Regions from separate parts of the Streptomyces coeruleofuscus genome, predicted to be linked through region 3. Evidence: riboswitches for the same ligand, from Rfam matches in the RefSeq annotation. Region 3 holds a riboswitch; each other region holds the start of a gene.
The links. A riboswitch is a leader RNA that binds a small molecule or an ion and turns the genes downstream of it on or off. The one in region 3 is predicted to bind cyclic di-AMP.
Positions count from the first base shown of each region.

Region 1: another riboswitch for cyclic di-AMP. It lies ahead of ABFX81_RS38180 (LysM peptidoglycan-binding domain-containing protein); the one in region 3 lies ahead of ABFX81_RS00485 (peptidoglycan DD-metalloendopeptidase family protein).
Region 2: another riboswitch for cyclic di-AMP. It lies ahead of ABFX81_RS16190 (NlpC/P60 family protein); the one in region 3 lies ahead of ABFX81_RS00485 (peptidoglycan DD-metalloendopeptidase family protein).

Region 1 covers NZ_BAAASE010000015.1:14,163-17,428, forward strand. Annotated here, with positions in the region: gene ABFX81_RS38170 (outer membrane lipoprotein carrier protein LolA) at 1-175, opposite strand, end outside; gene ABFX81_RS38175 (polyprenyl synthetase family protein) at 407-1,417, opposite strand; cyclic di-AMP (ydaO/yuaA leader) riboswitch at 1,948-2,121, shown strand; gene ABFX81_RS38180 (LysM peptidoglycan-binding domain-containing protein) at 2,125-2,892, shown strand; gene ABFX81_RS38185 (Cof-type HAD-IIB family hydrolase) at 2,856-3,266, opposite strand, start outside.
Region 2 covers NZ_BAAASE010000004.1:167,699-170,964, forward strand. Annotated here, with positions in the region: gene ABFX81_RS16185 (SLAC1 family transporter) at 1-128, opposite strand, end outside; gene ABFX81_RS16190 (NlpC/P60 family protein) at 239-1,423, opposite strand; cyclic di-AMP (ydaO/yuaA leader) riboswitch at 1,432-1,608, opposite strand; gene pcrA (DNA helicase PcrA) at 1,898-3,266, shown strand, end outside.
Region 3 covers NZ_BAAASE010000001.1:116,894-120,159, forward strand. Annotated here, with positions in the region: gene ABFX81_RS00480 (M16 family metallopeptidase) at 1-983, shown strand, start outside; cyclic di-AMP (ydaO/yuaA leader) riboswitch at 1,176-1,339, shown strand; gene ABFX81_RS00485 (peptidoglycan DD-metalloendopeptidase family protein) at 1,353-2,138, shown strand; gene ABFX81_RS00490 (GntR family transcriptional regulator) at 2,325-3,020, shown strand; gene ABFX81_RS00495 (HPr family phosphocarrier protein) at 3,180-3,266, opposite strand, start outside.

The sequences.
Region 1 (3,266 bases), on a different contig from region 3:
TCTTCGGGAGGTCGGGGTCACCGGAGTCGGCGAGTGCGGGGACCAGCCCGATCGTCGCGGCCGCCACCCCCATCACCGTGACCGGGACGACGTACCGCGCGGCTTTGCGCCGCCCGGAGCGCCGCTCGTCGGCCTCCCCGCCGGTCGTGCTGTCGTCGGATGCGTACGGTGCCATGTGTGCCCTACCTCCGTGATCGGCGGCGGCTGTCCGTGTCGTCCACGCACTCGTCCCTGAGCCGCCATTCTCACCCGAACTGGTGAGGAGTGGTGTTTTCCGTGGTGTCCATCTGACCAAATCGGCCAGGGAGATACGTCAGACCCCGGGCTCAACTCCACGTACTGCTGCGGTATGACACGACAGGGCTGCTTCTCCCCCGACCCGTAGGGGTCGTGCAGGGAAGAAGGGCTAGCCGGCCCGGTGCACCACCGCGTCGGACAGCTCCACCAGCGCCGTCTTCGCGGTGCACTCGGGCAGCGGCGCCAGCGCCGAGCGGGCGTCCTGCGCGTAGCGGATCGTGTCCTGGCGGGCCTGTTCCAGCGCCGGGTGGGCGCGCAGCAGGCGCAGGGCCTCGGCGTGCCGGTCGTCGTCGGTGAGGTCGGAGTCCAGCAGCTCGCACAGGGCGACGTCGTCCGCGAGTCCGAGCCGGGCGGCGCGCTCGCGCAGCCGCAGCACCGGCAGCGTGGGGATGCCCTCGCGCAGGTCGGTGCCGGGGGTCTTGCCGGACTCGTGGGAGTCGGAGGCGATGTCCAGGACGTCGTCCGCGAGCTGGAAGGCGACACCGAGCCGCTCGCCGTACTGGGTGAGCACGTCCACGACCGTCTCGTCGGCGCCGGACATCATCGCGCCGAACCGGCACGACACCGCCACCAGGGAACCGGTCTTGCCGCCCAGCACGTCCAGGTAGTGCTCGACGGGGTCGCGGCCGTCCTGAGGGCCGGCCGTCTCCAGGATCTGCCCGGTCACCAGCCGCTCGAACGCCTCGGCCTGTACCCGCACCGCCTCCGGGCCGAGGTCGGCCAGGATGTGCGAGGCGCGGGCGAAGAGGAAGTCGCCGGTGAGGACCGCGACGGAGTTGCCCCAGCGGGCGTTCGCGCTCGCCACCCCGCGGCGCACGGCGGCCTCGTCCATCACGTCGTCGTGGTACAGCGTGGCAAGGTGGGTCAGCTCCACGACGACGGCCGACGGCACGATCCCGGGCGCGTACCGGTCGCCGAACTGGGCGGAGAGCATCACGAGCAGCGGACGGAACCGCTTGCCGCCGGCCCGGACCAGGTGCTGGGCGGCCTCCGTGATGAAGGGCACCTCACTCTTGGTGGCCTCGAGCAAGCCTTCCTCGACAGCCGCCATCCCGGCCTGGACATCGGCTTCCAGAGCCTGGTCCCGCACGCTCAGCCCGAACGGCCCGACGTCGGTCACGAGGGGTCTCCTGTCTGCTGGTGTCTGCCGGTGTGTCTGCTGGTGTGTGCCGGTGATTACGCGGTTTGTCGATAGGTCGCTGCCATCACTCGAGTCAGCGTATCCGGTCACGTTTCGATCACCGCCAGCACCCATGGTTACAGGCCGGGCGGTATCCGATCACGACCGCAATATTTTCGATCAGCTCATAAGAGCAGACATTTATCGACTTACCAGGAAGTACTGGGCTATGTGCGATTTGCCGTATTGAGTAAGCAAATTCCTCTTGGCGTGCATTGCCCCATGGACTTGTGATCAGTGAGTTGAATCACGTTATCCCCTGTGACGCCCCACTCCGGCACCAACCCGTACCTCCTTCCGCCGAACGTCAGTTGAGCCTTGGCTCCCGCAAAGGATCAAGCGGCTCATATCCCCCTGACCAAGGTCGACCGGCGCGACGTGTGACTCAGGTGCTTGTTCCCGACATGTGCTCTCGCATACGTTCCGGGCCTGTCCGGCGGACGCCGAATCCTGCCACCGCCCGGACTCCCCACACGAACCCACTCACTCACGCATGGCAGGAGCGGGGGACCCAGGTAAGTCGCCGGTCCGCACAGCGGAACGGCTCGGGGTGAAGCCGCCCACGGCATACAGCACCGTGGGCGGCCGGGCACCTCCCGGCCCGAACCCGACAGCTCACCTCGCAGGCGTCGGAGAGGAATATCGCCATGCCCCGAGGCAAGCACCGTCGCCCCAGAAACAACCAGCTCACCCGCCGTGCCGTGGCCGTCGGCACCGGCGGAGCGGCACTCACGCTCCCGCTGCTCGGCGCGACGCAGGCCAGCGCCGCCCAGCCGAGCCAGAGCGCACCCGCCGCCGCACAGTCCGTGCCGCAGGCGGCCCAGCCCGCCAAGTCCCTCACCTACACCGTGGCCAAGGGCGACTCGCTCTACCGCATCGCGGACAAGTACGACGTGTCGGGCGGCTGGAAGCAGCTCTACAAGGACAACCGCTCCACCGTCGGCGACGACCCGAAGCTGATCCACCCGGGTCTGAAGCTGAAGGTGAAGACGGCCGAGGCGGGCGCCGCGAAGAAGTCGGCGACCAAGTCCTCCGCCCCCGCCAAGCCCGCCGGTGGCGTCGCGAAGGCCACCCAGGCCTCCGCGAAGACCTACGCCGACAACCTGGACGGCTGGATCCGCGAGGCGCTGGACATCATGGCGCAGAAGGGGATCCCGGGTTCGTACGACGGCATCTACCGCAACGTCATGCGCGAGTCGTCGGGCAACCCCCAGGCCATCAACAACTGGGACTCGAACGCCGCCAAGGGCACCCCGTCCAAGGGTCTGCTCCAGACCATCGACCCGACCTTCCAGGCCTACCACGTGGACGGCACGTCGTGGGACCCGTACGACCCGGTCGCCAACATCACCGCGGCCTGCAACTACGCGGCCGCCCGCTACGGCTCGATCGACAACGTCAACGGCCCGTACTGAGCCGTCCGAGCCGTCCCGCCCAGCAGTCGTTCGAGGACGACGGCGATGCCGTCGTCCTCGTTCGACAGGGTGACCTCGTCGGCCACGGCCTTGAGTTCGGGATGGGCGTTGGCCATCGCCACCCCGTGAGCGGCCCAGTCGAACATCGGGATGTCGTTGGGCATGTCGCCGAAGGCGACGGTGTCCGCCGGCCGCAGCCCCAGGTGCTCGGCCGCCAGCGCCAGACCCGTCGCCTTGGTGACGCCGCACGGCTGGAGCTCGACCGTGCCGGGCCCCGACATCGTCACCGTCGCGAGTGAACCGACCACCGAGCGGGCCGTCGCCGCCAACTCGTCGTCCGTCAGGTACGGGTGGCGCAGCAGCACCTTGCTGAT
Region 2 (3,266 bases), on a different contig from region 3:
ATGCGGGAGAGGACGCCGTACCCCGCCAGATCCAGACCGACCGCAAGGGTGCCGGTCGCCAGCACGGCGGCACTCGCGGACGGCGCTCGCTGCGCCCACCAGGCGGTGGAGGGGGAGGGGCCGGGCATGGAGCCGATGCTAGGAGGCGCCGCGTCCGTTCCAGGCGGGGCACGCGCGCGTGCGCTGCCAAAAGCGTGAGTGCCCTCACGCGCGCGTGCCCGCGGTGACGTGCGGGCCCTCAGGCCGGCCGCACCACGCTGTGGATCGACGACTCGCCGTCGTAGTAGATCGATTCCTCGCGCACATAGGTGCCGGGCTTCGGGGCGTGGATCATCATGCCGTTGCCGATGTAGATGCCGACGTGTGAGAGGTCGTCGTAGAAGAAGACCAGGTCACCGGGCTGCGCATTGGTCAGGGAAACGGTCGTGCCGGCGTTGACCTGGTCCCACGTCGTGCGCGGCAGGGTGACACCGGCGGCCTTCCACGCGGCCTGGGTGAGGCCGGAGCAGTCGTAGGAGCCGGGGCCGACGGCGCCCCAGACGTACGGCTTGCCGATCTGGGCGCGGGCGAAGGCGAGGGCCTTCTCGGCCTTGGTGGCGTACGAGGAGTCGGCCGGGGCCGTCGAGGAGGACGAGCCCGTCGAGGAGGACGCTCCCGACGACGAGGACGCTTCGCTCTCCTGCTGCTGGGCGGCCTCCTCCTGCGCCTGCTGCTGTGCGGCCTGCTGCCGGGCCAGCTCGGCGGCCTTGCGGGCGGCCTCCTGCTGCTTCTCCCTCTCGATCGCCGCGAGCCGCGCCTTCTCCTCGGCGGTCAGCTTCGACAGCAGTTCGCGCGCCTCGGCGAGCTTCCGCTGGACGGTCGCCTTGGCCGTCTTCAGGTCGCCCTGCGTCTCGTTGAGCGTCTCGAGGCTCTCGGTGGCCTCCTGACGCTTCTTCATCGTCTCGGACTGCTGGGTGACGTAGTCGTCGACCGCGATCTTCTGACGGCCGGTCATCCGGTCCATCAGCTGGGTCTGGTCGAAGTAGTCCTGCGGGGTGTCCGCGAGCAGGAACGTCGCCGTGTCCGGGGCGGAGGCACCGGTGCGGTACTGGGCGGCGGCGAACGAACCCAGTTTCTCCCGCGCCTCGTTGAGCTTCTGGGTGCGCTGCGCGACGCCGTCGAGGAGGGTGTCGACGCGCTTGCGCTGCTTCGCGGTCTTCTCCTTGGCCGCGTTGTACTTGTCGGTGGCCGACTCGGCCTGGCGGTAGAGGTCGTCGACCTTCTTCTCGACTTCCTCCAGGCTCGGCTTGTCGTCGGCCTCGGGGGCGGCGTTGGCCGACTGGGACAGCAGGGCCACGGACGTGAGGGCCGCCGTTGCGAGGGCGGGGGTCCGTATGCCTGCGACGCGCGTACCCGCGGGACGCGACTTGCGGTGCGACGCCAAGGGAGGCGACTCCTTCCATGCTCCGCCTACCGGGTTAGCTGTCGGGTTCGGGCGGGTACATCGGAAGGGTTGCCCTACGGCCGTCTCCGCGAAGGGCGGAGTGGGGCCGATTCACCCCAGAGTTCTCGGTTGGGTCCCCGGCTCCGGCTGCCGCTGCGGCACACCGGACTCGGCGGAGGCCGCGCGGCCCGGCGACGTTCGCCGGTGGGGGTCGTGCGGCCTGCCCGCACGGTAGCCAACTGGTGTGGCCCTTGTGAAGGTTGATGGGCGATATGCCCGATACATTTTCGTGACCTTAGCCGAGAGTGTCGCCGAGCGTCACCGGTGGAGGGGGGTTGGTCATGAGTTCGTCATAATTGTGACGGCGTAGCGGGCTGTGATCGTGCGTGGATGCAGGGTGACGAGGGGATCCTTTCGGCGATGTTCTCAGGGCGGCGGCGGGCTGTCAGTGGGGCGCCCTAGACTCGGAGAGCGATGAGCAGCCTCTTTGACGACAGCTTCCTGGCGGACCTCCAGGCCCAGCGGGGCCCCGCGGACGAGCCCCCGCCGCCACCCGAGGACGATCACGTACCGGAGCCGGTTCCGGACGATCTGTTCGGCGGGAAGTTCGACGTGCCCCCGGACCGTGACGCCTATTACCGCGACGGCGCCCCGCGCCCGGTGGTGGACACCGCCACCCTCCTGGAGGGGCTGAACGACAACCAGCGCGCCGCCGTCGTCCACTCCGGCTCCCCGCTGCTCATCGTGGCCGGCGCCGGCTCCGGCAAGACCCGCGTGCTGACGCACCGCATCGCCCACCTGCTCGCCGAGCGGGGTGTGCACCCGGGCCAGATCCTCGCGATCACCTTCACCAACAAGGCCGCGGGCGAGATGAAGGAACGCGTCGAGCAGCTCGTCGGCCCGCGGGCGAACGCGATGTGGGTGATGACCTTCCACAGCGCGTGCGTGCGCATCCTGCGGCGCGAGAGCAAGAAGCTCGGCTTCACGTCCTCCTTCTCGATCTACGACGCCGCCGACTCCAAGCGCCTGATGGCCCTGGTCTGCCGCGACCTGGACCTCGACCCCAAGCGCTTCCCGCCGAAGTCCTTCAGCGCCAAGGTCAGCAACCTGAAGAACGAGCTGATCGACGAGGAGGACTTCGCCGCCCAGGCCTCCGACGGCTTCGAGAAGACCCTCGCCCAGGCCTACGCGATGTACCAGTCGCGGCTGCGCGAGGCGAACGCCCTCGACTTCGACGACCTGATCATGACGACGGTCAACCTGCTCCGCGCCTTCCCGGACGTCGCCGAGCACTACCGCCGCCGCTTCCGCCATGTCCTGGTGGACGAGTACCAGGACACCAACCACGCCCAGTACGCCCTCGTCCGGGAGCTCGTCGGCACCTCCGAGCACCCCGTCGACGTACCGCCGGGCCCGGACGACGTCCCGCCCGCCGAGCTGTGCGTGGTGGGTGACGCCGACCAGTCGATCTACGCCTTCCGCGGTGCGACGATCCGCAACATCCTCCAGTTCGAGGAGGACTACCCGGACGCGACGACGATCCTGCTGGAGCAGAACTACCGCTCCACCCAGACGATCCTCAGCGCGGCCAACGCGGTCATCGAGCGCAACGAGTCCCGCCGCCCCAAGAACCTGTGGACCAACGCGGGCACGGGCGCGCAGATCACCGGCTACGTCGCCGACACCGAACACGACGAGGCGCAGTTCGTCGCCGACGAGATAGACCGCCTCACGGACGCCGGCGACGCCAAGGCAGGCGACGTCGCCGTCTTCTACCGCACCAACGCCCAGTCCCGGGTCTTCGAAGAGATCTTCATCCGCGTCGGCCTGCCCTACAAGGTCG
Region 3 (3,266 bases):
CCGACAGCGAGGTCGAGCGGCTGGTCCGCAACCGCCTCGACGAGATCCCGCACGAGATGGCCAACCCCGGCCGCCGCGCCGCCAAGGAGCTCTCCAAGGAGCTGTTCCCGGCGGGCTCGCGCATGTCGCGGCCCCGCCAGGGCACCGAGGAGACGGTCGCCGCGATCGACTCCGGGGCCGTACGCGCCTTCTACGAGAGGCACGTCAGGCCCGCCACGGCCACCGCCGTGGTCGTCGGCGACCTCACCGGCATCGACCTCGACGCCCTGCTCGGCGACACGCTGGGCGCCTGGACCGGCTCTGCGGCCGAGCCGCGCCCGGTACCGCCGGTGACCGCCGACGACACGGGCCGCGTCGTCATCGTGGACCGTCCCGGCGCCGTCCAGACCCAGTTGCTGATCGGCCGGATCGGCCCGGACCGGCACGACCGCGTGTGGCCCGCGCAGGTGCTCGGCACGTACTGCCTGGGCGGCACCCTCACCTCCCGCCTGGACCGCGTGCTGCGCGAGGAGAAGGGCTACACCTACGGGGTGCGGGCCTTCGGCCAGGTCCTCAGGTCCGCCCCGGACGGGACCGGTGCCGCGATGCTCGCCATCAGCGGCTCCGTGGACACGCCCAACACCGGCCCCGCCCTCCAGGACCTCTGGACGGTGCTGCGCACCCTCGCCGCCGGGGGACTGACCGACGCCGAGCGGGACGTCGCCGTGCAGAACCTGGTCGGCGTGGCGCCGCTGAAGTACGAGACCGCGGCGGCCGTCGCGAGCACGCTGGCCGACCAGGTCGAGCAGCACCTGCCCGACGACTACCAGGCCACGCTGTACCGGCAGCTCGCCGCGACCGGCACCGTGGAGGCCACCGCGGCGGCCGTCAGCGCCTTCCCGGTGGACCGCCTGGTGACCGTCCTCGTCGGTGACGCGGCGCAGATCAAGGGCCCCGTCGAGGCCCTGGGCATCGGCGAAGTCTCGGTCGTCGCCGCCGAGTAGGAGCACGCGCGCGCAGGGGCCCTGGTTGTCTTCTAAGGCACCAGGGCTCCCTTATGCCCGAATTGGTGCGGAGGTTGCCTGTCTGCCCTGTGGGATGCGCTACAAAAACCGGGATTCGTTTGGGAATTGAAAGTGGCCCCGCTTAGGTTCGTCCGGGCTGTTCGTCAGGCAGTGCGCCGCACCCGCGGCACCGGACAGTCATCGCCGAGTCCCCGTACGGCGCGAGCCAGGGGAGCCGGGGACCCAACGCAGTCCCTGGGGTGAATCGGACGCCCGCGCGAGCCGCGAGGGGGTCCGTAGGAGACCTTCCTGCTCCGAACCCGTCAGCTAACCCGGTAGGCGAGAAGGAAGGAAAGGACCAGCCACTCCATGGCGTTCACCCGCGCCACCGGGAAGCATCGTCGTCCCAGCCGTATGCAGCGCGGCACGGCCCGCGCCGCGGGCGTCGCGGCCCTCGCCACCACCGGCGTCATCGGCACCGTGGCCGCCCCGGCCTTCGCCGCCGAGCCCGCCGTCGAGCAGACCGGTCTCACCCCCGTCGTCACCATGGGCGACACCGTGGCCGAGCAGATCGACGCTCAGGCCGTCGCCCAGAAGCAGGCCGCCGAGGAGGCCGCCGCCAAGAAGAAGGCCGAGGAGGCCGCCCGCGAGCGGGCCGCCGAGGCGGCCAAGGAGGCCAAGGAGGCGGCCGAGAAGGCCCGTGAGGCCAAGGAGCGCGCCGCCCGCGAGGCCGAGCGCAAGCGTCTCAACACCTTCGTGTCCCCGATCTCCGGCTCCTACGTCTCCACCGGCTACAAGGCCGGCGGCGCCGTCTGGTCCTCCGGCAGCCACACCGGCGTCGACTTCCACGCCGCCAGCGGCACCTCCGTCCACTCCGTGGGCATGGGCACGGTCGTCGAGGCCGGCTGGGGCGGTTCCTACGGCAATCAAGTAGTGATCAAGATGAACGACGGGACGTACACCCAGTACGGCCACCTGTCGTCCATCGGTGTCTCGGTGGGCCAGCAGGTCACTCCGGGGCAGCAGATCGGCCTGTCCGGCGCGACCGGCAACGTCACCGGTGCGCACCTGCACTTCGAGGCCCGTACGAGCCCCGAGTACGGCTCCGACATCGACCCCGTCGCCTACCTCCGCTCGCACGGCGTGAACGTCTGACGGCGTACCACCCCGTTACCCGAGGCCCCGGCTCCCGAGCCGGGGCTTTCGCCGTTTGTGACGTCCGACTGTCCAAAAAATAACCATGGATTCCGGTCCGCCGTCGGAAATTCCGGCTCATTGCAATAGAGTCACGGAACACGCGTCACTCCTCGACGTTTCACGGGGATTAAACGGAGGTCGGTCATGCGTATTCCCGCGCACTCGGTGTGCACGGCCATCCGGGACGACATCGTCGCGGGTGTCTACGAGCGCGGCAGCCGGCTGACCGAGGAACTCCTCGCCCGCCGCTACGGTGTCTCGCGCGTCCCCGTCCGGGAGGCCTTGCGCACCCTGGAGGCCGAGGGCTTCGTGGTGACCCGGCGGCACGCGGGCGCGTGCGTCGCCGAACCCACCGAGCAGGAGGCCGCCGACCTGCTGGAGATGCGGACGCTGCTGGAGCCGCTCGGCGCCGCCCGCGCCGCCCAGCGCCGCACCGAGGCCCATCTGAAGGTCCTGCGTGGCCTGGTCAGGCTCGGCCAGGAGCGCGCCCGCCGGGGCAACAGCGACGACCTGCGCTCCCTGGGCGGCTGGTTCCACGAGACGCTCGCGCAGGCCTCCGGCAGCCCCGCGCTGACCTCGACGCTCACCCAGCTCCGCCACAAGATCGCCTGGATGTACACCGTCGAGGCGTCGGCCGGTCCCGTGGAGTCCTGGACCGAGCACGGCGCGATCGTGGACGCGGTGGCGCGCGGTGACAGCGAGCGCGCGCGGGCGGTCACGGCGCTGCACGCCGAGCGCGCGACGGGTGCGCACCGGCTGCGTTTCGGCTCCGCCGGGGAGCGGGCCGAGCGTGTGAGGAACTCGCAACATCCCGTAAACACGGCGAGCCTGCGGCATTAACACGAGAGCCGTATACAAAGAGCAGCTAATTCGCGGGGGATTATTTCTGCTGCCCGTGAACGAGAATTCGACGACCCGCGACCGGAAATGGCGAAGGGCTCGCCCGAGAAATTCGGACGAGCCCTTCAGTGGTGCACCGGATCAGGTGCGGAAGAAAGCTCAGACGGTCTCGGGCAGTTCTTCGAGACCCTCGGAGACCAGCTTCGCCAGCCGGTCCAGGGCGGCGTCCGCGCCCTCGGCGTCGGA